DNA from 2 places in the Dysgonomonas termitidis genome. Region 2 is predicted to be linked to the other one. Evidence: riboswitches for the same ligand, from Rfam matches in the RefSeq annotation. Region 2 holds a riboswitch; the other holds the start of a gene.
What was found. Region 2 has a riboswitch for cobalamin ahead of ACYQ3L_RS12825 (TonB-dependent receptor plug domain-containing protein). Riboswitches for the same ligand answer to the same signal wherever they lie in the genome.

Region 1 (16,517 bases), 2.0 Mb from region 2:
TTTCTCTCAGCATGACAAACCACGATACTGTTTACTGATGACTGTTTACTGTTAACTGAAACAAGTGTTACCTTTGTTACCTTTTAACAGTTACGGGTTACAAGATACTTTATTTTGTTTTACGCAAAGGCGCAAAGTTTTTACATCTTACGAGTTGATGACTGTTAACTATTAATTGTAAAGTAGCTTCGCGCTATTGACACATCGGCATATTAGTCAATCGGCACATTGATCTGTGTTACCTTTTAGCCTTCCAACTTCCCCAAAAAGGAGGTGTTTTTTTAAAGGGGCCCCCAAAGGGGGCCAAATACTCGTAACAGGTTAAAGCTATACCATGTTTTAGGTATATAAATACCACATAAAAGGGATTTCACACGCAACATAGTCGTTATACTTTTGTGATAAATATTATCTGTTTTTAACAACAAGATATTTATTGCATCTATAAAAATATTTGAATAAACTACAAAAACTATGTTAGGATTGAGAAAAATAAAATTATTACTATTGTTAAATGCCTTTACAATACTACTATTTGCCCAAACAGATCAAGAGTTTGTCATCAAAGGACGTGTTACCGATGCTACAGGCCTGGAACTTCCGGGAGTTACTGTTCAGATTAAAGGTAATCTTCGGACTGGCACACTGACCAACGAAGATGGTTATTATTCCATTTCCGCACAGAAAAATGAAACTTTAGTCTTCTCCTTTTTGGGATTCGAGACACATGAAGCAAAAGTATTGACGAATACATCTATAAATGTAGTTCTGAAAGAAAAGGCTACAGAACTGGACGAGGTGGTCATCACTTCATTAAACATTCCCCGTGAAAAGAAAGCGCTTGGATATGCTGTTCAGGGAGTATCAGGTGAGGCATTGGAAACAAGGCCGACCAATGCTTTGAGCGCATTGTCGGGCAAGATAGCAGGATTACAGGTTATTTCCAGTGGAGGAAATATGGGAGGATCGTCCAGAGTAACTTTACGAGGTATAAACTCTATTACGGGAAACAACCAGCCATTATACATAATAGATGGCGTTCCGTTGGACAATACAGATATGAATACATCTGCCACGATAAATGGTAGTGCAGGAAAAGATGTGGGTAGTACAATTCAGGACATCAACCCTGACGACATCGCAGACATTAGCGTACTGAAAGGTCCTTCTGCAGCCGCCTTATACGGTACACGTGCAGCTAACGGGGTAATCCTCATCACCACGAAAAAAGGAGATAGAAGAGATGACCGTATAGATATACAGGTAAATACCGGTATTGAGTTCGAAAAAGTAGTCCGCCTGCCTGAACGTCAGAAACTATATGGCGGGGGATACAGCACCACTTTTCAAAAGGCGACTATCGACGGAAAAGAATATAATATAGTGGATTACGCGGCTGACGAAAGCTGGGGCCCGAAACTGGACGGAACACCTGTATTGCACTGGTATAATCTCGATCCTGAATATACAGCCGATTATCTGAATCCTCAGCCATGGGTTTATCCGAAACACGATGTGGAAGACTTCTTCCGTACAGGCGTATCAAATACAAATAATATCGCCCTGTCCAAGAATACGGCAACAGGTACTTTTCGCGTATCATTTACAAACAAGAACGTAAAAGGGACTATCCCGAATTCATCTTTAGGGCGTAACTCCATAAATATATCAGGTAGCACCAAAGGCTCCCTTGTATCATTCTTCGGAAATGTGAACTATATAAATAACAAATCCACAGGCCGTCCGTGGACAGGAGCCTCGAACCGTAACATCATACTCGAGGCATACCAATGGGGACAAGTGCAGGTCGACTATCAAAAGTTGAAAGAATATAAAAGAGCCGACGGAACACCCCGCGCATGGAACAGGACAAGCTGGGAAAATACAGCTGCCGGAGAAAAGACCAAATACATCGATAACCCATACTGGTCGGCATATGAAAGTTACCTGAAAGAAAACAGGGACCGCTTTTATGGAAATGTAGGATTAACAGTAACCCCTACAACATGGCTTAGCCTGACCGGACGGATCAACGGAGATGTTTATCAATACAATTCTCAAGACCGAATTGCTTATTATTCACGTTCACAGTCCCAATATCAGGAGTATTCACAGAAATTCGATGAGTTTAACTATGAATTCCTGGCTACAACCAACAACCGTTGGGGAGATCACTCACTGGTAGCAAATGCCGGTGCGAACTACATGAGGCGCAACAGACGGGTAAGCGACATCCAAACTTCGGGAGGACTTGCCATCCCTGAATATTACAGTCTGAACAATGCTGCGTCTATTATTGTGAACCCATCGACCGGGTTGTACAAGAAAGCCATATCGTCAGTCTATGGTAGCTTCTCTTATGGATGGAAAAGCATGTTGTATGTAGACGGGACATTGCGTAACGACTGGTCATCAACATTACCGGAAGATAATAACTCATTCCTTTATCCATCTCTCACATCGTCTTTCATTCTGACCGAACTACCGGCGTTGAAAGAACAAAGCTGGCTGTCATTTGCTAAGATCCGTTTAGGCTGGGCACAGGTGGGTAACGATACAGACCCTTATCAATTATATAAGACTTATGAAGCCCTGAATTCATTCGATGGCAATATCGTTTATACACTTCCTGAGAAATTGAATAATCCGGAACTGAAGCCGGAAATAACATCTTCATGGGAAACCGGATTACAATTACAACTCTTCGATAATCTATTAGGGCTCGACGTCACCTATTATAATAACAACAGCCGCAACCAGATTATTTCACTGCCTACTTCCGATGCTTTCGGATATAGCTATAAGCTGATCAATGCCGGAAAGATAAATAATAAAGGCATAGAGGCTACATTGACAGTGAACCCTATCAGACAAAAAGACTGGGATTGGACAGCTATTGCAAACTTCTCTAAAAACAGCAATAAGATCATCACACTCTCTGAAGCTGTAAACACTCTCCAGCTAAGTAATACACTGGTATCTCTGGTGGCTAAAGAAGGGGATAGTTACGGACAGATAATGGGATATGACTTTGTATATGCACCTGACGGACAAAAGGTCGTGGATAAAGACGGTGTGTATATGCGTACAGATCAGTTTGTTCCGCTAGGCAGTGTGTTGCCCGACTTCTTGTGGAGTTTCCAGAATCAGTTAAGATATAAAGACTTCTCTTTCGGTTTCCTTATCGACTCACGGGTAGGAGGCAAGTTTTTCTCCCAGACCTATAAAGTGGGTATGTATTCCGGTATACTGAAATCAACTGCGGCTAATAATATCCGTGAAACAGGGACTGTGTTGGATGGCGTTACAGGAGATGTCGTATTCAATTCCGATGGTACATATACTGTAAGCAATACTGCTCAAAACACGAAGAATATAACCGCTCAGGCCTGGGCGCAGAACCAATATAATGGGCCGACAGCCTATACTGTATTCGATGCGACATTTATCAAGCTAAGAGAGCTGACATTCGGTTATACATTCAAACTGCCGAAATGGAAGATAGAAAGTGTCAGCGTTACTGCCTATGCCCGCAACCTATGGAATATTTACACAAAAAGTAAAGATATAGACCCGGAACTGACAAACAGCAGTGGCAATGTACAAGGTATAGAAGGAGGAAATATCCCTACTCCGGTAACATACGGATTAAACCTTGGGTTCAAATTTTAAAAGACAACAAAAAGATTATGAAAATAAATAAACTATATATACTAGGTGCTTTCACATCATTGTTATTATTCACATCATGCGTAGATGATATCAATGAAGATCCCAACCGCCCATCATCTGTACCTACTACATCTTTGATCACTTCTTCCGAGAAATTACTGGTAGATAACCTACGCAGCGAACAAGTATCATTAAGAGGCTCTATACTGTTTGTGCAATATTTTTCACAGAATACTTATACAACACAGTCCCGCTACGACATTCCGTTCAGCTACTCGGACGATTACTGGAAAGGGCTCTATAAGACATTGAATAATCTGGAGGAAATAATAAGGCTCAACACTGATCCTGCAACAAAAGATGTAGCCTCCGCCAATGGTATAGGGCGTAACTCAACTCAGATTGCCATCAGCCGGATATTGAAAACCTATACCTTTTATGCATTGACTGACGTGTTCGGAAATATCCCTTACCAGTCTTATGGCAATAAAGATGCAGATTTTCAGGCTCTGCAACAAAACCCCGAAAATATTACCCCGGCATATGCACCACAAGAAAAGATCTATGCCGATTTCCTGAATGAGCTAAAAGCCGCCAGTGATACACTCCTCAAATATCCGGATGACTCTACCTTTAATAAGGCGGATATCATTTACAGAGGAAAGCACCTGAAATGGGCCAAACTAGCTAATTCATTACGCTTGCGTTTTGCCACCCGCTTAAAGGAGAAGGACAGCGCATTATACAGACAACATTTCGAAGACGCATTAAGCAAAGGTGTGTTCACAAGCAATTCAGACAATGCCGCATTCAAATATTCCGGTACATCTCCAAATGAAGCTCCTCTTTACAGGGCCACCGTAACAGCCAACCGGAAAGACTTCGCCGTTTCTCACATCCTTGTCGATTTGCTAAAAGGCAGTAATCCGGCACTCCCTGTAGCCGACCCACGTTTATCCGCATATGCATTACCGGCAACAGCCACGAATACCTATATAGGCCTGCCATATGGCCTTGCAAACGATCAGGCCGGAAAATTCTCCGCCAATAACGTCAGTTTGCCGGGAGCGGCGATCAATGCGGCGAATTATGCGGAAATCCTGATGGAATACTCAGAAGTTGCATTCCTTATTTCCGAATACAACAACTGGAGCCAAAACGATTATCAGGCAGGAGTACGAGCCTCGCTTGAAAAATGGGGCGTCGCTGCCGACAAAGTTACAGACTACCTGTCCAAGCTGCCTGCGGCTAACCAGAAGAATGTCTTAACCCAGAAATACATCGCATTATATATGCAGGGGCTGGAAGCATGGAGTGAATATCGCCGCACCGGATTCCCCGATTTCCTCATAAAGGAAGGCGACATCATATTCGAAGGCGAAATAGAAGCCAACACTGTAACATATCGTTTCGACCCTCTCTTCGGAGACGGAGGTGTTCCCAGCCGGCTGTATTATCCTACCAAAGAGCAGAACGTGAATAGGGCAAACTATCAGCAGGCACTGTCGGCACAGGGTAGTGATAAAATAGAGACAAAGCCGTGGATATTTAAAAACTAGTATGTATTTTTGTCCTGATACATTCTTCGCCTGCTGCCCCGGAAATGTGGTGTAATTACTCCCATAAGATCTACCACAAACTATGGCAGGGCAAGAATGGTCAGGACTAATTTTTTAGCATATGAAAAAGTATATAATAGCAAGCCTGGCCGGGCTGATCTCTCTGGCCTCATGCAACAAGGAAGTAAATAACAGACTGGCCGATGGCAAATGGCGCGGCGAGTTCTCCGTCTCCGGTGAGAAATTCCCGTTCCTCTTCGATGTCGCAGATGCTGCGACAGACTCTGCCACGGTATATCTGATTAACGGAGCTGAACGCGTACCACTCAAAGGCATCCGCTATTCTACTGATACAGTAATCATTCCCATCGAAGCTTATGATGCTGAAATAAGAGGTGTCATCAGCAACGGAAAATTCGACGGACGATTTATAAAACTCTTTGTCGAAGGCGGCGATGAAGGCGTGCCTTTCTCCGCAGTGAAAACGGACGCACCCCGCTTCGAAAAAGCGGCAACTCCTGCGACAACATCTCTGGCCGGAAAATGGGACATTGATTTCATCAGCCCGAAAGGCGATACGGCACGCAATGTAGGCATATTCAATCAGGGCGGGGATATACTTACAGGCTCTATACTTACCAATGCCGGAGACCTTCGTTATCTTGAAGGTGCATTAACAAACGATGGCTTTCAATTCTCTGCCTTTGCCGGATTAAGTCCTTACCTGATTAAAGGCCGGTTTGCAGGGAGCGATAACTTTACGGGAGAGTTTTACACTACCAGGGGCGTAACTAAGCTCATTGGAAAACGTAATGCCGAAGCGGCACTCGCCGACCCTTACAGCCTTGCGTACATGAAAAAGGGTTTCGACCGTCTTGATTTTACCTTCCCAGATATCGAGGGCAATAAAGTATCGTTATCCGATCCTAAGTTCAAAGACAAGGTTGTGATTGTATCCATACTTGGCAGCTGGTGTCCTAATTGCCTCGACGAGATGGAATACTTATCGCCATGGTATAAAGAAAACAAAGATCGCGGCGTGGAAATCATAGGCCTCGCCTTTGAGCGTAAAGATGATCCTGAATATGTAAAGACAGTTCTTTCCCGTCTGGCGAAACGTTACGATACCACATATGATATCTTATTCGCGGGTAAGCTGGGCGATGATGCAACTGCCAAAGCTCTACCTCAGGTAAGCAAAATAATGGGATACCCCACTACTATTTTTATCGACAAGAAGGGTAAAGTCCGCAAGATACACACCGGCTTCAACGGTCCGGCGACAGGGTTGTTCTACGAAGAGTTTAAGCAAGACTTCAATAAAGTAATAGACGAACTCCTCGCAGAAAAATAAAAACCTGTTCTGTACATGGACAAACTCGGGAAAGCACATGTGTTTTACTTTTCGGGCACAGGCAACGCCCGGCGGGTGGCTATGTGGTTTTCCGGATTTGCTGTTAACAGCGGAATTGAATGTCAATTGACAGATATTTCAAAAATCAATTCCAAGACACAAGTACCGGAACACGGGACATTGATTGTTATCATCTCGCCTGTACACGGCTTTAACTACCCCAGGATAACTCTTGACTTTATCCGCCGCTTTCCAAAAGGGGAAAACAAGGTGGTGCTGATGAACACCAGAGCCGGACTCAGAATCGGTCGTTTCATTACTCCCGGCCTTACAGGGATTAGTTTCATGTTATCCGCATTCATCCTGAAGAAAAAGGGCTATCATATCACAGGACAAATCCCCTTCGACATGCCTTCAAACTGGATATCCATTCATCCGGCATTGAACGGCAAGTCGGTAAAATTCCTGCACCAGAAAAATTATGCACGTCTCGAAAAGCACTGCCAAAAGATATTATCCGGCAAACCTGACTTTGCCTCTGACAAGGACATCGTGCAGGATATTCTCATATCCCCTGTTGCTTTGGCCTATTACCTTGTCGGACGGTTTGCCCTCGCAAAATCTTTCTATGCTTCTCCCGATTGTGACAACTGCGGCTCATGTATAAAGCAATGTCCTGTGAAAGCAATCAGGGATACAGGCTCACGGCCATTCTGGACATACAAGTGCGAAAGCTGTATGAAATGCATGAACGAATGCCCAAAGAAAGCGATCGAAACCGCACACGGATTGTTTCTCACCGTCTCACTGACAGCATCATTTGCGTCATCCTGCTTTATACATCATTTTATCTCAAGCAATATTCAATCCGGCTTTATAAGATCAGCCATCTTCACATCCATCTTCATGCTATTGCTGTTCGCACTGTACAGGTTACAGCATCTCTTCCTCAAGACAAAATGGATTGGGAAGCTCATTTCATATTCATCATTAACCCATTACAAATTCTGGGGACGATACAGATCTATTCCCGATAATAAGTGGAAAGATAACAAATAGAGAATGTGTATAGCTATTATCCTATACTTACTCGTCGAAAAAAATTAACAACCAACGGTCCAAAGACCTATAAATTAATGCCGAACAGCTTATTATACAAATAAACTATTTTCCAAAAGCTCATAATCTTTCATTCACCGAACCAGCAAGCACTATCTGGCTTTCATTTCCCATATTGAACAATAGATCAATGATACTCATATTAGCAATGAATCCGAATTTCTGTTCGAAAACCTGATAATACGGTATGGGAGAGAAATCCGGGTCTAACGATTTCCAATCTTTTTTGGGATGAATCAGCTCTCTGAGATCGGACTCCGTATCTGCAAGTTCGGTCTTATAAGCTGCCGTATATTCTATCTGAGGCAGATTTATATCCAGTAACCGGAGAATCAGATCATTTAATTCTTTATTGTAGTCGAACAGGAAGGAATATTTTTTATGATAGAACGGATAAAAATCATCCTGATAGTATTCGAAAAAAGGTGTCGAATTATATGCCGACACAATAGCATTCCAGTGCATATGCTGCCAGTTACCATGTCCGGCAATCCTGATATCTTTCATCAATGTTTTGTCTTTCGAGGAGTGTTCGACAGGGATAGACAGGGATATTCCGCCATTTGCCGAGACAATAGTGCAACGGTTCCGGTATGTCTGCTTTATATAGTTATCATTTTGCTCTATAAAAATACGGTTGGCAAGAAGAAACTTTGTATAATACTGAACCGGGGCAAGGTATGCTGAAGAAAGGTATATATCATTTAATTTCATCTATCACTTATTTTATGGAAGAGAAACAACGTTCCGCCCTTGTACCGTTTTCGTCCGAACTATGCCAGATCAGGCATGCTTTACCAATAATACTACTGAACGGAATGAACCCGATGGAACGTGAATCTGTAGAATAAGTCCTGTTATCGGACAACATCCAGTAATAACTGTCTTCGAATGTATAGCCGGTCTGTTTTATACCATTTATCAACAGTTCACCGTCCTCAATTTTAGCATCTTGTCCTTCCAGTTCCTGCAAAATTATCTGCTTGTATACGACAAGGTTACTTTCGCTCAAATCTATTATCTTCCCTTTGAATGGAATCAGGAATGTGTGGCTTTGCAGAGTGTCCTTTTTGCAGGGAACAAGTGTCAGCGAATCCGACAAACTTTCATTCAGCACAAATGCGTCGTATTTACTCAATTGGGTGATTATACTATCCCCTTGCCCTATACCTAAAGGCATAGGTATATGCATTCCCTTTGCCACATCTTCCAATTCTTTTTTGGCCGATACCCTGAAATAATATTCTTCTATTGTACCAGGGCTGCTCAGATACGGCCTTCCGTTTATGATAAACAATCCACTCTCTATCCGGATAGAATCTCCGGGCAAGGCAATACAACGGCTAAGCAACAAGCTTCGCTTATCCAAAGGTTTATCTGTTTCCAGAGGATTATTGAAAAGCACGATGTCGTCTCTGTCCGCAGCGTGTGCAAAGAACCTTTTATAAGGCGCTTGCAGGGCTGTAGAGTATGCTTTCATGCCGAATATCTTGTCAAATGTAAATGGAATGCTCAATAAAGTTACCGGCATACGGATGCCATAGGCCGTTTTATTAATCAGTATCTTATCTCCTTTCAGCAATGTAGTCTCCATTTGGGCAGAGGAAACCGAGAATGATTCAAGAAAGAAGCTACGCACCAGTAAAACAATGAGCAAAGTAACAAGAATTACTTTGCCCAGATAAACGTATATATTTTTCTTTTTTGACGACATTGAATTAGTTACAGGTTACTTCGCCCTACGGGCAGTTACAAGTTACGGTCAACAAGTATTCATCCTTACCCTCCCTGCAAGGCCCCTCCGGGGGATTAGGGGACTGGCTCATTTTTTGTTCCCCGATGTAAATAATCTGTTCCAGCGAATCTTACCGCTAAACCATCCTTTATCCTTATCCAGAGACAACCATATAAACAACGGTTTGCCTACGACATGATCTTCGGGAACAAATCCCCAGGAACGGGAGTCGGCAGAATTATCGCGGTTATCACCCATCATGAAGTAATAGTCATATTTGAATGTATAAGAATCGGCTTGTTGCCCGTTGATATACACTTTGCCGTCACGATAGTCAAAATCATTATGTTCATAATTTTTGATACAGCGGATATAAGCCGCAACTTTATAATCCACATCCGTATCAAATTTTATAGTTTCGCCACGTTTAGGAATCCATATTTTAGGAAAGTCACCTGAATAGCAATCCTGAGTCCATGTAATAGGATATACATAGTCGCCATTATCAACATCACGCTTGATCCCTGCTTTTTTCTTAAACTCATTCATTGGAAAGACTGTCAGCACAAAAGGTTTTTCTTTTATTTTTTCAACCATTGCTTTTGTCAGAGGAATCTGATACGCGAGGCCGAAACTTCCATTATTATACTTAAATCCGAGACTGGCCAGCCTCAGACTGTCCGCGCCTTCTATACCCATGGGATTAAATGAATATACCATTTTTTGCCCCATACTGTTGGTATATAAATAGTCATCCTCACTGGCGCCTAATTCTTCAAATATCTTTGCAGCTATCTCAGTACCGTCTGTCTGGATAAAATACAATAGCTGCATGTTTTCGGGACTGGCAATCGGTTTATCATTTATGTAAACAATATCATTTATAAGTTCTATAGTTTCTCCGGGTAACCCGACACACCGCTTTACATAATTTTCCCGTCTGTCTACAGGCCTGTAGACTACATCCCCATATGTCCTTTTATCATTCCATACCACATCACGCCCAACCCTTTTAGCCAGCCCGTAATAATCCCCATTCTGATAATTAAGCGCTACCGTATCTCCGGACGGATAGTTGAACACGACTATATCGTTGCGTTCTATATGCCCTGTGCCTGCAAACCGTTTATATTCCAACTGCGGTTTTTCGAGATACGACTTAAATCCGCCAACAGGAAACGTATGTTGCATCAATGGCAGTGAGAATGGAGTCATCGGGGAACGCGCCCCATAACTAACCTTGCTTACACAAAGGAAATCTCCTACTAAGAGCGATTTTTCGAGAGATGAAGTCGGTATCTGGTAATTCTGGAAAAAGAATGTATTAATGATCCATACACCTACCAATGCGAAAACAATAGCATCTACCCAGTCGAGCACTTTCCTCATATGCGGATTCTTAGCATTGCGCCATGCTCCCCACGGGATAAATTTCGTAATATAGATATCTATAAAAACGGGAATGAGAATCAGGACTCCCCAGTATCCTGTCCAGATAACAAACAAGACACACAATATACATGCAAGAACGGCATATATCCATTGCCTTACGCCGGATTTGCGTTTTTGCTGCGCGCCATCTTTTTTAGTGTTATTTTCCATATTGTAAGTAAAAGTAGGTTTACGACCTTATTTTAAAATTTAAGCATATCATCCATTCCCAGGAAGCCTTTTTTACCTTTGGTAAATTCAGCGGCAATAACTGCTCCCAAAGCAAACCCTTTCCGGCTTTTCGCGTCATGCTTGATGCTGATAATATCGGCATCCGACTCATATATTATTTCGTGTATGCCGGGAACTTCTCCTTCACGGATACAATGGATAGCCAGATCTGATTGTTTTTCTTCAACTTCAAGATTCCAGCGTTCCTTGCGGCTGATATTTTCAATTACACCTTCTGCAAGCGTTATAGCTGTTCCGCTTGGAGCATCCAATTTATGAATATGATGTATCTCCTCCATCTTCACATCATAGTCCGGATAATTATTCATTATCCGTGCCAGATACTTATTTAACACAAAGAAGATATTTACTCCCAGGCTATAATTCGATGCATAGAAGAAAGTCTGTACGCCTTCCGAGCACGCTTTTTTCACTTCATCCATATGTTCGAGCCAACCTGTTGTTCCTGCAACTACAGGAACGTGTGCAGCAAAACATTTTCTGTAATTATCTATCGCACTGTCAGGCGTAGAAAATTCGATTGCCACATCAGCACTTTTGAACGCGGACGAACCGAAATCATCCGTATTATTTACATCTATGACAGATACAATATTGTGACCTCTCGAAACAGCTATCTTTTCTATTTCATGTCCCATTTTACCATATCCGATGAGAGCTATATTCATATTTGAGTATTTGTTAATTTAATTGATTAAAGCTTACAAATATACATAAAAACTTATTTCCAGAGGATTTCCCTTTTAATTAATCCTTGATTATAAGCTTTTTTAAGGACACGAGCCAACTCTTTGTATCAGTAAGTAAAACAACAAGAATAAGTTATAATAGGAAATGCATTATTAAATCCCGGCTATTATCTAATTAAGCAATAAAAGCCACCTACAAAAGGTTAGTCGCCCCCATTCCCGGTTTATTACATCCGGTTAGATATTCTTAACACTTTAGCCATCCCCTGCCTTCAGGAAGAAATGCTTATAAGCATCTCAATTGATGAATTCAAGTCTTTATTAGTTCAAAAAATCTTTATACCCAAATCCCTGATTTTCTTTATATCTTTCACACTTTTTTTACGAAAAACGAGTGCGGCAATGCAAATACCGATCGCCAGACAAAACAATAGCGAAGAGGTAAGAATAAAGTTATATGCGGTATCCTGCAGCAATGACGAACCTTTATTATCCATCCCCTCTTCGTATATCCTGATACAACCGAGCATCGTGCGGTATGCATATAAGCCGGGAATCATCGTAATGCAGGCAGGAAGCGTAAAAACGACAGGAGGCGTATGTATACGGTGGGCGCAATAAATTCCGGCAAGCCCGATAAATACAGTCCCGCAAAGTGTAGATGCGACCAAACCATAATCCAATTGCAACAGCACAAACCGGATACAATGCCCTACCCCTCCTAACAATCCTGCAATCAGCAAAGCTTTTCGGGGGGTCTCGAAAAGAAGCGCGAAGCCTATTGCTACAAAAAAGCTTAGAAAAGCATCTCTTAATATATCTATCATCATCTCTAAAAATTATTAATACCTATCAATGACATACTCATAAACATGCCGATCGCTATACATAACAAAATAAAGCCGCCGAATGCCCCACGCGCAATTCCCGTGGGTATATACCCCTCCAGCAAATCTATAATACAATTAATCAACGGGACCCCCGGTATAAGGAACAGGACAGCGGTTGCTACCGATATATCGGGCGATAAGCCACAACCGAACAATACATTCATGCCGGAGATCGTTGTAGTCGCAAAAGCAGAACATACAACGGCAACCATCAGATTGAAACCCTTTTTTACCATTTCCTGACGCACTGTAAGCCCCATGAGTGACGCTATAAAGGCAAAAGCTCCGTCCATCCAGTCGCCTCCGGCAAGCAAACATAAACAACCACATGCTACCCCGATAAAAACGCGTATCAGCCAAACAGGATGTTTAGGTGCGGCTTTTATCTCATTCAGGCAATTTTCCAGCTCACCCAACGAAATTTTATTCTCAAACAGCTTCCATGTTAACAAACTGGTATTTGTCAATACGCCGAAATGCGCACCATGATGCCTCACCCGCTTGTTTCCGGTTACTGTATTTTCGGGATTTTCACGATCTGTAACCGTTACCGATACAGCAGTAAAGGAGAGAAGCATCTCCACCTTAAAACAAGTCGTATCGGCAATACGTTGCACATTCCGGTTTATACGTTCACAGTGAGCGCCTGACTCTAACAGAATCGTACTGACCTCCAAAATCAGATCGGCAAATTTTGTAGCGGACATACCTTTGTCCTCCGGCAAAACATTTTCCATTTTGTTTGCTTTATAAAATTAATCTCCGGGAGAATAAGTGATTCTGTCGGCGGCTCTTGCAGGGATCTTAGTTATCATATATAACCAACACAATGCAACTTTGACTGTTGCACAAAACCAGCTTTATCCGAACATGAATTTTTACTTCTCCAACTTGCCTCTAATCCTCGAAAGACAAAATCATACTATTACTGGCAGGTCTTCTGACTCACTCTTGCTCCGTGCAGCCTTCCCGATAGACAGTTATCTGTCGACCAGTGGCATTGGGTATCGCTCGGAACAACATCAATGAATGTTAACTGATGACTGTTAACTGTTCACTGAAAAGAGGTTACAGCAGCGGGTCTGTTCAGGACTTGCACCTGATTCCCTTTTTCATTACTTATCCGAAGATGCGGACTTGTAACACCAATAATCAGATACAAAGTTGGAATAAAAAATCGAAATAATAACATTTTGAGAAAATATTTTTTTCTGTAGTTATCGGCAAATCATCCGGAATAAAGATAAATTAATATCGTAAATTATCCAATTTAGGAAACTTTTCAACAATATAAAAGTTTTATTTATCTAATATTGTATAACTTAGAATTTATTTCGGGAAACTTTGGCATTATTTTTCAATAAATAAATCTCATTTTTGAAAACCATATAAAAAAATAATCTACCTTTGTTACCATATACGGTTCTGAAATAAAATCAGATGAAAAGGGAATCAGGTGCAAGTCCTGAACTATCCCCGTAGCTGTAAATTTCAAGAAAAGGTTAGGCCCTCACGCCACTGATCGACAGTTACCGGTCATCAGTTTCAGTTATCATTTTGTTAACTGCTTACTGCTCACTGTTAACTGAACATTGGGAAGGCTCCTAACCGGGAAATAAGTCAGAAGACCTGCCGTGTATACATTCGTAGCTTTCGGGAGAAAAGCGATAGAATAGAATATGCGGTGACTTTACATCTTTAATCTCTCTTCGCCTATTTTGGTCTCTATCCCCGTCAGTTACATTGAAGCAATGTATCATTAATCAACAATTGACGACGCGAAAGCGGGTCGAATACTTTCTTTTACTCATAACATAATACAACCATGATTCAGACAGTCATAAAAAGAGACGGACGCATAGTCGGCTTCAATGAAGAAAAGATAATGGCAGCTATCCGCAAAGCCATGTTACACACCGAACAAGGAGAAGACTCTTCCCTGATAAGACGCATCACGGATTTTATCTCTTGCCAGGGTAACGAGCAAATGACCGTAGAGCAAATCCAGGATATGGTAGAAGTGGAACTGATGAAAAGCCCACGGAAAGAAGCAGCTAAAAAATATATCGCTTACCGCGACCAGCGCAGCATTGCCCGAAAGGCCAAAACACGGGACATGTTCCTCGAAATCATAGAGACCAAATCGAACGATATCACACGCGAAAATGCCAACATGAACGCTGATACTCCGGCAGGAATGATGATGAAATTCGCGAGTGAAACTACGAAGCCTTTTGTTGACGACTATCTGCTGCTGCCGGAAGTAAAAGAAGCCGTCCGCCAAAACTATTTACATATTCACGACAAGGACTATTATCCGACCAAAAGCCTCACTTGTGTACAGCACCCATTAGATAAGATACTTCAGCATGGATTCAATGCCGGACATGGAGAATCGCGTCCTGCCAAACGTATAGAAACAGCGAGCATGATTGGCTGCATATCCATGGAAACAGCCCAGAATGAAATGCATGGTGGCCAGTCCATCCCTGCTTTTGATTTTTATCTGGCACCTTTTGTCAGGCGTAGTTTTATTGAAGAAATAAAAGTGCTGGAACAGATAAACGGACTGGACTACAAACACCTTTACGAAACACCAATAGAGGATTACTTATCAAAAGACCTGACCGGATTACATGGTGACGAAAGAATTATCCAACATGCCATAAACCGTACAGTGAGCCGTGTACACCAGTCGATGGAAGCCTTCATCCATAACATGAACACCATACACTCCCGGGGAGGCAATCAGGTGGTATTCAGTTCTATTAATTATGGAACGGATACTTCTGCCGAAGGAAGATGCATCATGCGGGAACTGTTAATCAGCACAGATGAAGGCGTGGGCAACGGAGTAACAGCCATTTTCCCGATACAGATATGGAAAAAGAAGCGGGGAGTAAGCTATTTACCAACAGACCGGAATTACGATTTATACCAACTGGCATGCAAGGTGAGCGCACATCGTTTCTTCCCTAACTTTCTGAATCTGGACGCGACATTCAACCAACATGAAGAATGGAATGAGAACGATCCCCGCCGTTTTGAATATGAAGTGGCGACAATGGGCTGCCGTACCCGCGTATTTGAAAACCGTTTTGGAAAGAAAACATCGGTAGGCAGAGGCAATCTTTCTTTCTCTACACTCAATCTGGTACGCATTGCTCTGGAATGCAGAAACATAGAAAACGAGAAGGAACGGATCGACTGCTTTTACAGGAAACTGGATCAGATGCTCGGGCTGGCCGCCCTCCAATTGCATCGCCGCTTCGAGTTCCAAAAGACAGCCGCTCCCAAACAATTCCCGTTATTAATGTCGGTGCTATGGGAAGGTTGCGAGCAGCTGGCAGGTGAGGATACAATAGAGAAAGTTATCAATCAGGGCACACTTGGCATAGGGTTCATCGGGCTGGCCGAAGCCTTGGTTGCCCTTACCGGCAAGCACCACGGAGAAGACGAAACCGCCCAGAAACTAGGTCTGGAAATAATAACATATATGAGAGACCGGGTAAATGAATTTTCTGATAAATATCAGCACAACTATAGCGTACTGGCCACTCCCGCCGAAGGACTTGCCGGGCGGTTTACACGACGCGACAAAAAAGATTTCGGACTTATTGAAGGAATTACAGACCGGGAGTATTATACAAACTCAAATCATGTACCTGTATATTATTCATGCAGCGCACATCGGAAAGCTAAAATAGAGGCTCCCTATCACGATCTTACGCGTGGAGGACATATATTTTATGTCGAGATGGATGGCGACGCGACTCATAATCCAGAAGCTATTATGACTGTTGTAGATATGATGGA
Region 2 (16,517 bases):
TTATTTAATTTGAGAATTAGCACATTAGCATATCAGTAAATTCAATAACTATGTGTACTGCTAGCCGCTTGCACTATTTGCTGATTTCCGAATTTACTAATATGCTAATTAAGTTTTATCTGAATAAATTTTTCATTCCGTCAATGTCGAACGCCAAAGAGAAACGGAGTGTCTGGTCTAACGGGTTTTGTTGTGCAGTAGCAAGCATATAAGCTACATCCAGCTGGAAAGCTGTCAGCTTGAACCCTGCCCCGAACGACAAGTACTGACGGTTACCCTTCATTTTGTTTTCATGGAAATAACCGGTACGAAGGCGGAACTTATTATCATAGTCATATTCTGCACCAAGCGACCACATTATTTCTTTCATCTCTTCCGAAAATCCGCCGGGCGCATCCCCAAACGATTTAAAGATACCGGATATAGGGCTGATATTCTGATAATCTTCAATCCGTTTCCTATAATCGTTGACGTCTTCACCTTCTTCCTGTACTGGAGGTGTAGGCACCAGCAACTTATTGATATCCATACTGAAAGACAATGTACTCACATCGTTCATCGGATACATCAATGAAGCTCCTAAGCGCAGGTTCGTAGGCAGGAACTGATCCCTGTCTCCGCCTGTTGTCGCTATCTTAGTACCGATATTAGATATATTAAAACCGAAGCTTAATAAGCTTTCCGATTGTCCTATATTTATATACGATTCGTTATAACCTGCTACATCGGCAGCCCATGCATTACCCGGAGTTGTTTCTTCATCCGCACCCGAATAATCGGCACGTATATAGCGTACCGTTACCGATCCGGAAAATGTTTCTGTCAATTTACGCGAATAGCCTAAATCGACAGCCAGTTCGTGAGGGCTCAGTGTTTGTCCCGTCCAACCCGCATCATTGGCAATATTGACATTACCTACAGAGAAGTAACGTATCGAAGCGCTTAACGCCTGATTGTTCTCATTACCTAGTTTATAATAACCCACCCCGTAAACCAGCGCTATATCATTGATGATTTTTCTCAACCAGGGTGTATATGATAGTCCAAATCCCGCCTTACTTGGCGAAAATGCATATTTTGCAGGGTTCCAGTGTTGCGAATATACGTCGGGCGCAGTAGCTACTCCGGCATCTCCCATACCGCCGCCACGGGCATCAGGAGCGATGGATAAAGACGGCATCGCAGTCAGAATCGGATTGATATCTTCTTGGGCAACCATGCTAAATGTAGTGAGTACAAAAGCATTTACCAACAAGACTTTTTTTAAGAAATTCTTCATTTATTCCACTATTTATTTTACGTAATTAAATTAATTTGGTTAAGGAAGTTTATAGTTTGTACATTCTTCAGTTATAGTTATAACTATCTTTTATCGATTTTATTATTTTTATTTCAAATTTTAACATACTATTCTAACAAATATGTAATTCCAATAGTTCATCTTCCTCCAGAATACCTGTCAGTTTATTCCCGATTTCAACTTTCCCTACTCCTGCGGGCGTACCGGTAAATATGAGGTCGCCGGTCTTTAATGTAAAGAAGCGGCTTGCAAAAGCTATAATCTTATCCACCGAATGAAGCATCTCATTCGTATTTGCCGACTGAACAACTTTATCATCTATTCTGAGCATGAAGTCCAGTTCCTGAATACTTTTTCCATACTTTTCTTTCGGGACAAAACTACCTACTGCCGCAGAATTGTCAAAAGCCTTCGATATTTCCCAGGGCTGACTTCTTTGCTTTAATCCGGCTTGTATATCACGTGCCGTAAAGTCTATGCCTAGTGTTATTTCATTATAATAGCGATAAGCGAAACGTTCTGCAATATTCTTACCCATTTTATCGATACGAACTACCAGTTCGGTTTCGTGATGAATATCCGATGAAAAATCGGGTATGTAAAAACGGTTCTTATCACCTGATAGCAAAGCTGTATCCGGTTTCATAAAGAGAACAGGATCATCATCCTTATCAGACAACGCACGACCCATCTCCTTATTATGTGTCTGATAGTTAAGACCTATGCAGATAATTTTCATTTATATCACCTAAAATTAAATAAAGAACAAAAATACACAAGATTTATTGTTTCTTCTTTATGCCTCCGAACAATTGCCTGAATCTCATCGTCAATACTCCAAAAACTCCTTCCGCAAAGATACCCGAATTCATTTTGGAAGTTCCCAGCATCCGGTTTACAAATACGATAGAGACTTCTTTTATATCAAATCCCAGACAATAAGCCGTATATTTCATTTCTACCTGAAATGCATATCCCTTGAAACGTATATTATCCAAGTCGATGGTTTCCAATACGTTTCGCTTATAGCATACGAATCCAGCAGTAGCATCATGCACTTTCATTCCGGTAATAAAGCGCACATACTTAGACGCAAAATAAGACATCAGTACCCGCCCCATCGGCCAGTTCACGACATTCACCCCGCTATAATAACGCGAGCCTACGGATAAATCCGCGCCATCGTTCGCACACGCGTCATACAGGCGTAATAAATCGTTCGGATTATGCGAAAAATCGGCATCCATTTCAAATACATATTCATATGAACGTTCCAGTGTCCAGCGAAAACCCGCGATATATGCCGTACCTAGCCCTAATTTACCGGCCCGCTCTATCATATTCAGTCGTTCCGGAAATTCGGATTGAAGCTTTTTCACAATGCCTGACGTACCATCGGGAGAGCCATCGTCGATAATAAGAATATCGAACAGCCGGGGCAAATCGAGTACAGCTCTGATTATAGCCTCTATATTCTCCTTCTCATTGTAGGTGGGTATTATAACTACGGAATTGGACATATACTTTTCGTTCATTTACAATAGTCGTTTTGCGTGACTCGGCATAATCAAAATAAATTTTACTTCTGCTACCGCTATTTAAAACGTTCTTTTAATTAAAGCCACAAATGTAGTATTTTAAGAATTTATAAATAAAAAATAATGACTAAAAATAATAAAAAGAACCGTCTGTTTTGTGGCTCAAAGCACAGACTTGGTTACCCTTATATTATTTTTACATTTATTAACCATATACAGTTAAAAAGTAACAGATGTAACACATTTTACAGTGAACAGTGAACAGTCATCAGTTAACAACTTGTATCTCGTGCCTTGTCTACTCGTAACTCGTAACTGCCCTAGGGCGAAGTAACTCGTAACTATTAAAAAGTAACACCTTTTTAGCTATTAGCTGATAGCCGTTAGCCAATAGCTTATGTACAAAACTTGACAAACTTGACACTTTTCCCACTATTTTTTATCTGTTCCTTTTTTCCCTCTCTGTAAGTCCCCCTTGGGGCAGGGGCTGTTAAGTTCTCCGCTTTATTCTGTTATTCTCTGCTGCCATCCTGAGTGGAACGAAGGATCTCTTTCGATTTAGGAGATGTTTCACTTCGTTCAACATGACAAAGAGTATATAAGGATTCAGAACTTAACAGCCCTGCCCTCGCTGGCGCAGACGTCCCGTCTGTGTGTTGCGTAGCAAACATTTTTTCCCTGTCAAAAGACACGGACTGGAAGTCCGCGCCAGCGGGAGACACATCTGACACATTTTTACTGTTTATATAATATGTTGTTTACATATATTAACTATATATAGTTAAAAAGTAACAAAAAACAGATATGATCCAAACCTCTTATTTTTTCAATATATCGAAGATTTACAAATAGTTAACCAACATATTCATAATATAGATAAAGTTTTCAGATATTATATATGCAAAATTTCATCTATACCACCCTATGCAAGAAATAAATAATCTATCCGAAATTATTTTCAAAAAAATTTAAGCCCTTTTATGGAATTTGAAGCTTTTACATATCTATTAGGTACAAAAGGGGAATAATTAATAACACATAAAACTTACAGTTATGAAAAACTTAGTTAACTTAAATTCCGCAGAATGGTGTGATATTATTTTTGAAGGTAAAAATAAATCATATGGTGCATTTGAATTACGCCAGTCCTCTACCAGGAGGCATCTGATCGCATTCGGCGTAGTGGTATTATTCGCTGCTTTTGTATCCTGCCTGCCGGCAATCATCAGTACGATCAATGCTGCCAGTGCAAAGAACCATACAGGTGGTGTAGACGACATATACACTACATCGGTGATCGAAGTAGATAACAAGTTACCGGAACCCGAAGTAATAAAACCTGAGATACCGGAACCTCCAAAATTCCTTCCGATGCAAAAATTTGCCCCGCCTACAATTGTAAAGAACGAAGATGCCCCCGATGAGACTGAGATGGCCAATATGAGTGACCTGACTACAGACAAAAGAGAAATCGGTGGTTTTGAAGTAAAAGACGATGGTTCTGACCACAAAGACGCTGTACGCAAAGAATTTGAAACCAATGTAGTAGGTGACGGACAAGGTGGAGCCGCCTCTAAAGAACCCGAAGTATTCATAAGCGCTCAATTCATGCCTCAATTCCCCGGTGGACAAACCGATATGTATAAATATATATACGATAATATCAAATATCCGGTTGTGGATCAGGAAATGGGAATACAAGGAACAGTTACTCTAAGATTCGTGGTAAGCAAAACCGGAGATATCACTGATATCCAACTACTGAAAGGAATCAGTCCGACTTGCGACAAGGAAGCCATAAGGGTACTGAAAGGCATGCCCAGATGGATACCGGGCAAGAATAACGGAGTTGCCGTTCCCGTTTACTTTACAATGCCTATTGTATTCAAGTTGAAATAATTATTATCATACAAAAATTAAATATTAAATAATATTTTGCCGGTAACCGGAAGACAAATCTTCCGGTTACCCATGCGTAAAAGTGCTTTTTTACCGGTAAATATATTTTTCAGTTCAAAAATTATTTATTATCAATTTTTCATATATATTTGTGCAAAATTTCTTACAAAAAATTAGAAATTATTTAAACCTTATAACACTAAACATACAAAATTGACAATACACATGGAAATAATCAATACTATTGAAGTTTAAAACTGTATTATCCCTGAAATCTAATGATTTCAGGTAATCCTTGACATAAAAATCTATTCAAATAAAATACAGAAGTTAATATATTATGTATATATAATTGTTCAGATTTTCATTATTAATCACTTAATTTCTTTACACAAATGAAAAATGTTCTATTCAAAAGAATGGTGATGCTAATCATCATGACGGTAGCGGTAAGCACAGTAACAATAGCGCAGGAAAAAGGGGACAAAGCTATCGGTGCCAACCTGGTAATAGGGAGCGGAAACAGTTTCACCAATTATGGCCTCGGCGCCAAATTCCTCTACAATGTAACAGATCCGATCCGTTTATCTGCGGAATTCGATTATTTTTTCAAAAAAGATTTTGTAACTATGTGGGATGCCAGCGTGTACGGACATTACCTGATTCCTGTAGCCGAGAAGTTTACCCTGTATCCTTCGGTAGGGTTTGGGACTCATTAACACCAAAGCTTCTTATGGAGAGGCCATCGATGGCTTAGGCAAATTAGGTGACATTTTAGGCATTAATGTATCGGGAGCATCGGCATCGAGCAGTGACTTTGTTTTTTCACTGGGCGGTGGCGCCGAATATGAATTAACCGATAATCTGGCGCTGAACGGCGAATTCCGTTACAAAATCAAAGACGGCAGCCGTATCAATATAGCTTTAGGCATTGCATACAAGTTTTAATAATACAAGCCGGAAAAGGAATGAAAAGGAGTTACGCTGATTGTAACTCCTTTTTAGTCAACCAGATTCTTATTTTTTCATCGATAATTGCACCCGTTTCCGTGCTGTATCAACGGACAATACTTTTACCTCTACATGCTGGTGAAGAGATACCACCTCTGTAGGATCGGAAACAAAGCGGTCTGCTATTTCGGAAATATGCACCAGCCCGTTCTCTTTGATGCCCACATCCACAAAGCAACCAAAGTTTGTGATATTGGTAACGATACCGGGAAGAACCATACCTTCACGCAGATCGTTAATAGTACGGATATTGGGATCGAATTCAAACATCCTGATGCCTTTACGCGGGTCACGTCCGGGTTTATCCAGTTCTTGCATTATATCGTTCAGCGTAGGCAATCCTACTGTATCCGTTATATACGACTTGAGGTCGAGCGTTTTTTTCAATTCCTTGTTCTGTATCAGTTCTGAAACAGTACACTTCAGATCTTTAGCCATCTTCTCTACCACATGGTAACTTTCAGGATGTACAGCAGAATTATCCAACGGGTTCCCAGCTTCGGCAATACGAAGGAAGCCTGCGCACTGTTCAAAAGCCTTCTCTCCCATCCGGGCTACTTTCATCAGTTCTTTGCGGGACTTGAAGGCACCGTGTGCCGCGCGATAATCAACAATATTCTGCGCTAACACAGGACCTAAACCTGAGACGTAAGTCAACAGGTGTTTACTTGCGGTATTTACATTTACACCAACGAGATTTACACAACTTTCGACGGTGAGATCAAGGGAATTTTTCAATTTTGCCTGGTCTACATCATGCTGGTATTGCCCTACTCCGATCGATTTCGGATCTATCTTCACCAATTCGGCCAACGGGTCCATCAGGCGACGGCCGATAGATACCGCTCCCCTGACCGTCACATCATAATCCGGAAATTCTTCACGGGCGATCTTGGAAGCAGAATAGATGGATGCCCCATTCTCACTTACAACGAATACCTTCACCTCCTTTTCGTAACGGAGATTGGTAATAAAACGCTCCGTTTCGCGACTAGCAGTACCATTCCCGATAGCAATAGCATCGATATTATATGTAGACACCAGTTTCACCACTTTATTACCGGCCTTGGACGTTTCATTTTGCGGTGGATGCGGATAAATTGTCTCATTATGCAACAGGTTTCCTTCCGCATCGAGACATACAAGTTTGCATCCTGTACGGTATCCCGGATCGATACCCAACACCCTCTTTTGTCCCAATGGCGGCGCAAGCAAAAGCTGACGCAGATTTTCAATGAATACACGTATGGCCTCCTCATCCGCCTTTTGTTTCGATAAAGCTGAAAACTCCGTTTCTATCGACGGCTTCAACAATCGTTTGTATGAGTCTTCTATGGCATCGGCCACATAGTTAGTGGCTTCATTATCGTTATCTCCTTTTATAAAACGCTTGTCCAGCCTTTCCAGTGCCGTATCTTCATCCGGTGCAATGTTTACACGGAGAAAACCTTCCGACTCCCCTCGACGTATTGCCAGTATGCGGTGAGATGAAGCCTTGCCCAGTTTTTCGGAAAAATCGAAATAATCGCGGTATTTGTCACCTTCCTCTTCTTTCCCCTTCACTACCTTAGCAGTAATAACTGCCTCCCGTTCAAAAAGGTTACGGATAGCATTACGGGCATATTCATCTTCATTTATCCATTCGGCTATGATATCACATGCCCCGGCAATAGCTTCTTTCGTATCTTTTACATCACCTTTTACATATGAGAGGGCTTTCCCTTCCACATCCACCGGGTGTTGCGCCATAATCAATTTAGCCAGTGGCTCCAATCCCTTCTTACGGGCTATTTCGGCCCGCGTCTGGCGCTTGGGTTTATAAGGAAGGTAGATATCTTCGAGTTCCGGGCCGTTCCAACAGTTTTCGATACGCATTTTCAGTTCAGGCGTAAGCTTCTCCTGTTCCTCTATCGATTTCAGGATTGTTTCGCGACGCTTTACAAGTTCATTGAACTTATCATTCTGTTCTTTTATCGCTCCTATCTGAACCTCGTCCAGTCCTCCGGTTACTTCTTTCCGGTAACGGCTGATAAAAGGGATAGTCGCGCCCGAATCCAGCAAACCTATTGTTTTTTCGATTTGTGAAGCTTTGATGCTTAAAGCTGATGATATTAGGTCTATAATTTTCATATTTAGTATTTTATTTCTCACAAAGGCACGAATACACAAAAATAGTATCTTCAATGGTATTGCTTACTATCTTTGTATAGTATATTTTTATAGGTTATTTACAATTCTTGTTATTCCGTTTTTTATAAAGGGTTCATTAAAATTGATTAGTAGTCCCAACTTAATATCTGTTATTTTTAAATATGTAAACAGTTGTTTGGGATGAACAGGTGATATTTTTTCAACAGATTTCAACTCAATGATAACCTTATCTTCTATAATTAAATCTGCCCGGAAACCAATATCCATTTTCAATTCGTCCCAGAATACAGGAATAGTTTTTTGTCTTTCTACTTTCAAATCCAGTATATTCAATTCATAATACATTATTTCTTCATAAACAGGCTCTAACAAACCCGGCCCTAATTCAGAATGTATACAATATGCAATATCTACAATATGTTTTGATATTTCATTTTCACTCATGTTCTTAAATTTTTTTATCTCACGCAAAGGCGCAAAGAAAAATATTGAAAATAACTTTCGAAAAACAAAGAATAGAGTTGGAATCAAATAAAAGCGAATAATACTTTTATTTTTTTATTCAAAAGCTTTCTTTGCGCCTTTGCGTCTTTGCGTGAGATTTTTCTTTTGTATTTAATTACTGATTCACATTACTTACTAATCTTATTCTGTTTTCCATTTTTCCTATATACCTTATTTTACACATTTGCGAGAGACTTATATTCCGCCAAAAGCCTGCCACAAATTATCTTCCGGCACAGGTGCAGTAACTTCGATTAATTCTTTCGATACCGGATGAATAAAGGATATCTTACGTGCATGCAGGCTGATACCGCCATCGGGGTTGGAACGCTCCGCACCGTACTTCAAATCCCCTTTTATCGGGCTGCCGATTTTTGCCAGCTGGCAACGTATCTGATGATGGCGGCCTGTTTCCAGATCTATTTCGAGTAAGCTGTATTTATCTGAACGGGCGATTAGTTTATAATGCAGTATAGCCTGTTTAGAATCCGGCTTCTCAGTATCATAAGCATATGACTTATTCTGTTTTTCATTCCGTACCAGGTAATGCTTCAATGTCCCCTCCGGCTGCTTGGGGGTATTCTTTACAATAGCCCAATAAGTTTTACTTATTTCCTTATTCTTGAACATATCATTCAGGCGGGATAAAGCCTTGCTTGTCTTGGCAAAGACCACGATCCCGCTCGTAGGACGGTCGAGGCGGTGGGTAACACCACAAAAAACGTTCCCCGGCTTATTGTACTTTTCTTTCAGGTATTCTTTTACGATTTCCGAAAGTGGCTTATCGCCCGTCTTATCCCCCTGTACGATTTCCGATACAGTCTTATTGACAATTATGATATGGTTATCTTCGTAGAGAACTGTCATTATGAAAATTTCAAGATTGCAAATTCAAAGATTTCAAATTTATTACAAAGAAAAACCTTTCGATTGACAATCGAAAGGTTTTCTCAGTTATAATGTTTAATATATATGTGTTAAGCGTTCTTTGGTTTTCTCCAGGTAACGTTTTTCATATCGCCTGTTTCCTGGAATGCTTCGTGAAAAGCGAAAGCATTATACATATCGAATCTTGTTTGCCCCTTAGGAGCATTCTTGATATACTCCTGCAATAGAGGGCGATAATCCGGATGCACACATTTATTGATGATTTCCTGTGCACGCTCTTCAGGGCATTTGCCACGAAGGTCGGCCACACCATACTCCGAAATGATTACTTTCACGGAGTGTTCGCTATGATCCTGATGCGCAACCATCGGCACAAAAGAACTTATCTTTCCGTCTTTTGCAACAGATGGCGTTACAAATATAGACACGTATGCACTACGGGTAAAGTCTCCGGAACCTCCGATACCGTTCATCATCTTGGTACCCATCACATGGGTTGAGTTAATATTACCGTAGATATCCGCTTCAATAGCTGTATTGATGGCAATAACCCCCAGACGGCGGACTACTTCGGGATTGTTTGAATATTCGGATGGACGCAACACGATCCTTTCTTTGAAAAAGTCCAGATTCTGGTATATATGCTCGATGCAAGGATTACTTACTGTCAATGAACAGCCGCTTGCAAATTTAACACGTCCCGATTCCATCAGCCCTATAACGGCATCCTGGATAACCTCGGTATAAACATCAAAATCAGGAATTTCCTTGCTTTCGCCCATGGCTGCTAGCACAGCATTCGCTATATTGCCCACACCCGACTGTACAGGCAGGAATGTTTTCGGCATACGGCCTTCCGCCATTTCCTTAATAAAGAAATTAGCTACATTTTCTCCGATTTTCGCAGTTACTTCATCTACGGGAGCAAAGCCGCTGCCTTCATTCGGTTCGTTGGTTCTTACAACGATTATTTTATCAGGATCTACTTTTATATGGTCTTTACCTACGCGGTCATGTACACCGTATACCGGAATATCTTCACGTGTAGGCGGGTCCTGAGGTTCGGGAATATCGTGCATTCCACGCATTGCCCTCGGATTCCATTCATTTAGTTCTACAATGACTTTTTTTGCCAGACGGCTTACTGTAGGAGAGATACCGACACCACATGTAGGGACTATTTCACCGTTCTCTGTAACTTCACATGCTTCTACGATGGCGTAGTCTACTTTTCCGTAGTACCCGTAACGGATATCCTGAGCCATAGTGGAAAGGTGCAAATCGCAATATTTGATTTCTCCGTTATTGATTGCTTCGCGCATGCTTTTGTTTGTCTGATAAGGTGCCCGGAAGTTAATAGCTTTCGCCCTGGTTAAGACCCCGTCTAACTTATCTCCTGTAGATGCTCCGGTGAACACATTTATTTTGAAAGGGTTGCCCTTTGCATGTTCTTCTTCGGCGCGTTTTGCAATAAATCCGGGTACTACTTTGGGACATCCTGCATGCGTAAAACCGCTAAATCCCACATTGTCGTTGTTGTTGATAAGTGCGGCTGCCTCTTCAGCAGTCATAAATTTTAAAGCCATTGTTTTTTAAAATGTATGATTTATATAAGTTATTAAGTTGATTTTCATATGTGTTTCGCTTTCGCGCTGCAAAAGTACAAAATAAATATCTGATGTGCTATTTTAAATCATTAAAAATTCAAAGACTGCAATTTAGTGCTGTTATTCAAAAAAATAAAGGTTTTCATCTCTAACGAAAACAATATGCATAAACAAAAGGAAATCGTCCTTGCAGGCTGTACTTATAAAATCAGATACCTTCCAAAAAACTACACAAAGCTTTCACAGCCAGTGCACGGTGGCTTATATTATTTTTAACATCGCTTCCTAATTCGGCAAATGTCGCTGTGTATCCGTCGGGCATAAACACCGGATCATAACCAAATCCGGCAGTACCTTTTTCTTCTGAGATTATTTCACCGTCGATTTTCCCGTCAAAAAGATATTCCTTTCCATCCAGAATCAATGCTATAACAGATCTGAAACGGGCTTTACGATTTGTAACGCCATCCAGATTAGCCAGAAGTTTTTTAATATTGGCTTTAGCATCATGCCCATCTCCGGCATAACGGGCCGAATACACGCCCGGCGCACCATTCAAGGCTTCAACTTCAAGCCCCGTGTCATCACCGAAACTGTCGTAACCGTATTTCTCTTTCACATAGCGGGCTTTTATCAAAGCATTTTCTTCCAGGGTCTCGCCCGGTTCGGCTATATCTTCGTGGCAACCAATATCTTTAAGGCTGAGTATTTCAAATTTATCTTTTACAACCTCCCTAACCTCTTCCAGTTTATGAGCGTTGTTTGTAGCGAATACAAGCTTTCTTTTCATTTATTTTTCAGCGCATTATAGGTTTCCAATGCTTTTTCTAATACTGTAAGCGCATTTCCCAGATCTTCTTTATTGAGTACATAGGCTATGCGTACTTCATTTTTTCCCAATCCCGGTGTTGTATAAAAACCTGAAGCGGGAGCCATAAAAACAGTCTGTCCTTCGTACTCAAAATCGGACAGGCACCACGCGCAAAATTCGTCGGCATCATCTACCGGAAGGCGTGCAACGGTATAAAATGCACCCATAGGGATAGGTGAATATACTCCCGGTATACGGTTCAGGCGGTCGATAAGGAACTTACGTCTTTCCACATATTCATCGTAGGTATCACGAAGATAATCAGGACTTGCATCCAAAGATGCCTCTGCCGCAATCTGGCCGATAAGCGGAGGACTCAGGCGCGCCTGACAGAATTTCATAAGGGTCTTGCGTAATTCCTTATTTTTAGTAATCAATGCACCGATACGGATACCGCACTCACTGTATCTCTTCGAAACCGAATCTATCAGCACCACATTATCCTCGATACCGACAAGGTGACAAGCCGAAATATATGGTGAATTGGTGTAAATAAACTCACGGTATACCTCATCCGAAAATAAATAAAGATCATGCTTCTGCACCAGATGCTTTATCTGATTCATCTCGGCACGCGAATATAAATATCCTGTCGGGTTATTCGGATTACATATCATAATTCCTTTTGTACGCTCATTTATCAGTTCTTCGAACTTTTCAATTGGCGGCAAAGCAAACCCTTCTTCAATAGAAGAGGATACTGTGCGGATAATGGCTCCGGCTGATACGGCAAAGGCCATATAATTGGCATAAGCAGGCTCCGGAACAATAATTTCGTCACCCGGATTGAGGCAGGCCAGAAATGCGAACAATACAGCTTCCGACCCTCCGGTAGTAATAATTATATCGTCAGCCGATACATTTATATTATACTTTGCATAATAACCAACCAGTTTCTCACGGTAAGAACGGTATCCGTCGCTGGGACTATACTCCAGTATAGTGCGGTCGATATTGCGTATCGCTTCAAGCGCTTCTTCGGGAGTAGGTAGATCGGGCTGTCCGATATTCAGATGATATACTTTCAAACCCCTGGCTTTAGCCGAGTCGGACAATGGAGCCAATTTCCTGATGGGAGAATTCGGCATTTCTATTCCTCGCTGCGAAATATGTGGCATAATGCTATTATAATATATATTTTATTTTCAACAAGGCGCAAATATACGAATTTTACTTATGAGTTATAAGTTATAGGCGACGAATTTGTAGCACCTTTCATTCACCCGCTTTACTTATTTTTCATCTCTGCTCTTCCTTATTCTTGGTAAGCACGATGATACTCTTTACAAATAATTATCTCAAAAAAGTAAATCTTCTATAATATTGTGTATCTTTGCGCTACTTTGTTCCATTAAGGATGAAAAGGGAATCAGGTGTAAATCCTGAACAGACCCGCTGCTGTAAGCTCTGGGAATGTTTGTATCAAAATACCACTGTTGCAAAACGGGAAGGTGATATGAACAAGAGCGAGTCAGAAGACCTGCAAAGTAATATTTTCGACAGCTTTCGAGGAATAAGGCTTAAGAAACATGCGTAAAAGAAATCCAACTACCTTTCTTTTTCTTTGTTCTTATCGGATGCTGCAATTATACTAAAAGATATATTTTGCATAGATGAGAATTTTATTTTCTACCTTTTTATTTTTTTGTTCTTTAGCTTGTACATCCTTACTGGCCCAAACAAATGATAGTATCAAGACACAAAAACTATCGGAGGTAGAAGTATCTGCACATATAAAACCCTCGGCTGCCCGCTCAACGACACCGCTTCAAGTCATTACTACAGAGTCTATTACAGAGCAAGGATTGCAATCGGTATCTGACGTTGTACGCCGCTTTAATGGTGTCGTACTCAAAGATTATGGAGGTATCGGCGGACTAAAAACAGTTGCTATACGGGGAATGGGAGCGGAACATACAGCGATCAGTTATGATGGAATCACTGTCAGTAACGTACTATCCGGACAGGTGGATATAGGCCGATTTGCTTTGGATAACATATCTGCCGTATCGCTCAGCATAAGTCAGTCAGATGATATATTTCAAACAGCAAGGGTACTGGGTTCTGCCGGAGTACTTAATCTGCAAACAGCTATTCCTTCGTTTAATGAGCATAACCACGAGGGTAAAACAAGAATAACAACAGGCTCGTTCGGGTTATTCAATCCTGTCCTCGATTATTCGCATAAAATAAGCAATTCTTTTGCCATATCAGCTAACGGGAGCTGGCAACGTGCCGATGGTAATTATCCTTTCAAACAGGAAGACGATAAACTGTTACCTGACCGTAAAAGAAAGAACAGCGATGTGGATATCTTCAGAACAGAAATAAATATCTTCAATAATTTCGGTAAATCCGGTGATCTACGCACTAAAGTCTATTATTTTGATTCGGAACGTGGATTGCCCGGAAACGTAACTATCGCAAACGATTATGCGGCCGAGCGTCTCTGGGATAAGAATTTTTTTACCCAGATGATGTACAATACTACATTCAGCCCTAAGCTCAAATTCAGATCACAAGCCAAATATGACTATACGTTTACACGATATGTAATAGAAGAACTGAGCGACAGGAAAACGAATCGTTACAAGCAGCATGAAATATACCTTTCCAATGCATTGTTATATACGATAAACAATAACTTTTCGGCTTCTTTGGCAGAAGATCTGAGCTATAATACGCTCAATAACGACATGGCTACCTTTGCGGACAACCTTCCCTACCCTAAGCGGTATAACTCACTTACCGGGATAGCAGCAAAATATGACATTAAACAATTTACTGCCACTGCAAGCCTGCTGGCAACATATATATCAGAAGAGGTGAAGAACAATAGCGACAATAACACTTATAAGAGACTGACACCTACAATCAGCGCTTCGTATCAGCCTTTCGATGCAACAAATCTGCGTTTCAGGGTGTCATATAAAGAATTGTTTCGTGTACCGACTTTCACCGAATTATACTATTCTTCTATATCGAAGAAGCTAAATCCCGAACTGGCACGCCAATTCAATATGGGTGCAACATGGGTAGGTAGCATTTCCGACGTTCTCAATTACGTGAATGCATCTTTAGACGTGTATTATAATAATGTGAGGGATAAAATTATCATAATACCATATCCCTTTATGGCAAGTAGCACTAATCTGGGAAAAGTACGGATAAAAGGTATGGATCTGAAACTGGCGACAAACATCTCACTGTGCGACAAAATGGATGTGGATATCAGCGGCTCATACAGCTATATGGAAGCGCTGGATATGACTGACCCCAATAACAGCAAAACATACAAAAACCAGATACAATACACCCCAAAACATTCGGGAGCGATAACGGTAGGCTTCAATAATCCATGGGTAAATTTTTCATACTCTGTTGTTGCAGCAAACAAGCGTTATTTTAATATACAGAATATTAAGGATAACCGTATCGACGGATACTCCGACCATAGTATCTCCCTATATAAAAAGCTAAGAATAAAAGGTTATGACTGTTATCTGCAAGGCAACCTGTTGAATATCTGGAACGAAAATTATGATATAATCGCATATTACCCCATGCCGGGGCGATCATTTAAAATAACCGGCGGGTTCAAATTTTAAACATTTAAATAAAAAATAGAAATGAAAAAGTTTTTAGTAAAAGGAATGTTACTCTCTATGTTGGCTTTTGCCTTTGTTTCTTGTGATTCTGATGATGATAATATCACACCTTCATGGGTAGCTCCAGAAATTACCTCTGCAGGGGTGTATATTCTCAACTCGGGAAGCAGTGGTAAAAACAATGCAACAATGGGCTATTACAGTTCCGACACAGGAGTATTTACTGAGAAAATGTTTGAGAATCAAAATGATGAACTAAAAATAGGAGATACAGGGAACGATATGGTCATTTATGGTCATAAAATGTATATTCTGGCATCAGGGTCAAACAAAATATATGTTACAAATTTAGCCAGCAAGTTGTTAAAGATTATCGAACCTCTAAATGAATCGAATCAGCCTCAAAAACCTCGTGAAGGCGTTGCTTATGACGGGAAAGTATACATAAGTCTTTTCGATGGATATGTTGCTCAGATAGATACAACAAGTATGACTATTACAAAAAAAGTACAAGTAGGTACATACCCGGAAGAATTAACAATAGCCAAAAAGAAACTCTATGTTGCAAACTCCGGATACGGAGATGGAACAACTGTTTCAGAAATTGACCTTGAAAGCTTCACTGTCAAAACAATTGATGTGGTTCAAAATCCGGCAAACATAACAAGTGATAAGGATGGAAATGTATATATTATATCATTTGGCAATTATGGCAATATAAAATCAGCCCTTCAAAAGTATGAGCCATCAACAGGAAAATTAACAACTTTAGGTACAGGTATTGCCAATAAAATGGCCTTGAATAAAGATAATGATAAATTATTTTTAGTAAGTGAATCATGGGATACCGGAAGTAGGGTTGTTAGCTTGAGATCATTAGATCTGAAAACAAACACAGTAAATGAGAAATCCTTTGTGACTGCACCTGGCAATGTTGATCTGTCGAAAACATATAATGTTACAGTAAATCCTACGAACGGCGACATATATATTGCTACAAGTGACTACTCTACCAATGGAGATATGTATATCTTTTCTGCCGACGGTACATATAAGACTGGTTTTGGTACCGGAGGTATCAACCCTATGGGAGCATATTTCATTACAGGTGTAAAATGATAATATAGAATATGAAATTCC

Region 1: linked by a shared signal. The riboswitch ahead of ACYQ3L_RS04665 (anaerobic ribonucleoside triphosphate reductase) and the one ahead of ACYQ3L_RS12825 (TonB-dependent receptor plug domain-containing protein) in region 2 are both predicted to bind cobalamin.

What each region holds. Positions count from the first base shown of each region.
Region 1 is NZ_BAAHYD010000002.1:55,639-72,155, reverse strand. It holds gene ACYQ3L_RS04715 (SusC/RagA family TonB-linked outer membrane protein) at 475-3,672, shown strand; gene ACYQ3L_RS04710 (SusD/RagB family nutrient-binding outer membrane lipoprotein) at 3,690-5,231, shown strand; gene ACYQ3L_RS04705 (TlpA disulfide reductase family protein) at 5,353-6,585, shown strand; gene ACYQ3L_RS04700 (EFR1 family ferrodoxin) at 6,601-7,644, shown strand; gene ACYQ3L_RS04695 (WbqC family protein) at 7,765-8,418, opposite strand; gene lepB (signal peptidase I) at 8,426-9,418, opposite strand; gene lepB (signal peptidase I) at 9,527-11,041, opposite strand; gene dapB (4-hydroxy-tetrahydrodipicolinate reductase) at 11,074-11,790, opposite strand; gene ACYQ3L_RS04675 (threonine/serine exporter family protein) at 12,138-12,641, opposite strand; gene ACYQ3L_RS04670 (threonine/serine exporter family protein) at 12,644-13,438, opposite strand; cobalamin riboswitch at 13,615-13,866, opposite strand; cobalamin riboswitch at 14,105-14,352, shown strand; gene ACYQ3L_RS04665 (anaerobic ribonucleoside triphosphate reductase) at 14,527-16,517, shown strand, end outside.
Region 2 is NZ_BAAHYD010000002.1:2,081,183-2,097,699, reverse strand. It holds gene porV (type IX secretion system outer membrane channel protein PorV) at 116-1,279, opposite strand; gene ACYQ3L_RS12885 (fumarylacetoacetate hydrolase family protein) at 1,413-2,039, opposite strand; gene ACYQ3L_RS12880 (polyprenol monophosphomannose synthase) at 2,083-2,820, opposite strand; gene ACYQ3L_RS12875 (hypothetical protein) at 3,351-3,560, opposite strand; gene ACYQ3L_RS12870 (energy transducer TonB) at 3,892-4,737, shown strand; gene ACYQ3L_RS12865 (hypothetical protein) at 5,133-5,456, shown strand; gene ACYQ3L_RS12860 (outer membrane beta-barrel protein) at 5,443-5,685, shown strand; gene ACYQ3L_RS12855 (Tex family protein) at 5,755-7,878, opposite strand; gene ACYQ3L_RS12850 (GxxExxY protein) at 7,966-8,343, opposite strand; gene ACYQ3L_RS12845 (RluA family pseudouridine synthase) at 8,599-9,270, opposite strand; gene ACYQ3L_RS12840 (butyryl-CoA:acetate CoA transferase) at 9,381-10,877, opposite strand; gene ACYQ3L_RS12835 (non-canonical purine NTP diphosphatase) at 11,107-11,688, opposite strand; gene ACYQ3L_RS12830 (pyridoxal phosphate-dependent aminotransferase) at 11,685-12,887, opposite strand; cobalamin riboswitch at 13,096-13,271, shown strand; gene ACYQ3L_RS12825 (TonB-dependent receptor plug domain-containing protein) at 13,383-15,377, shown strand; gene ACYQ3L_RS12820 (DUF5074 domain-containing protein) at 15,399-16,496, shown strand; gene ACYQ3L_RS12815 (ABC transporter substrate-binding protein) at 16,508-16,517, shown strand, end outside.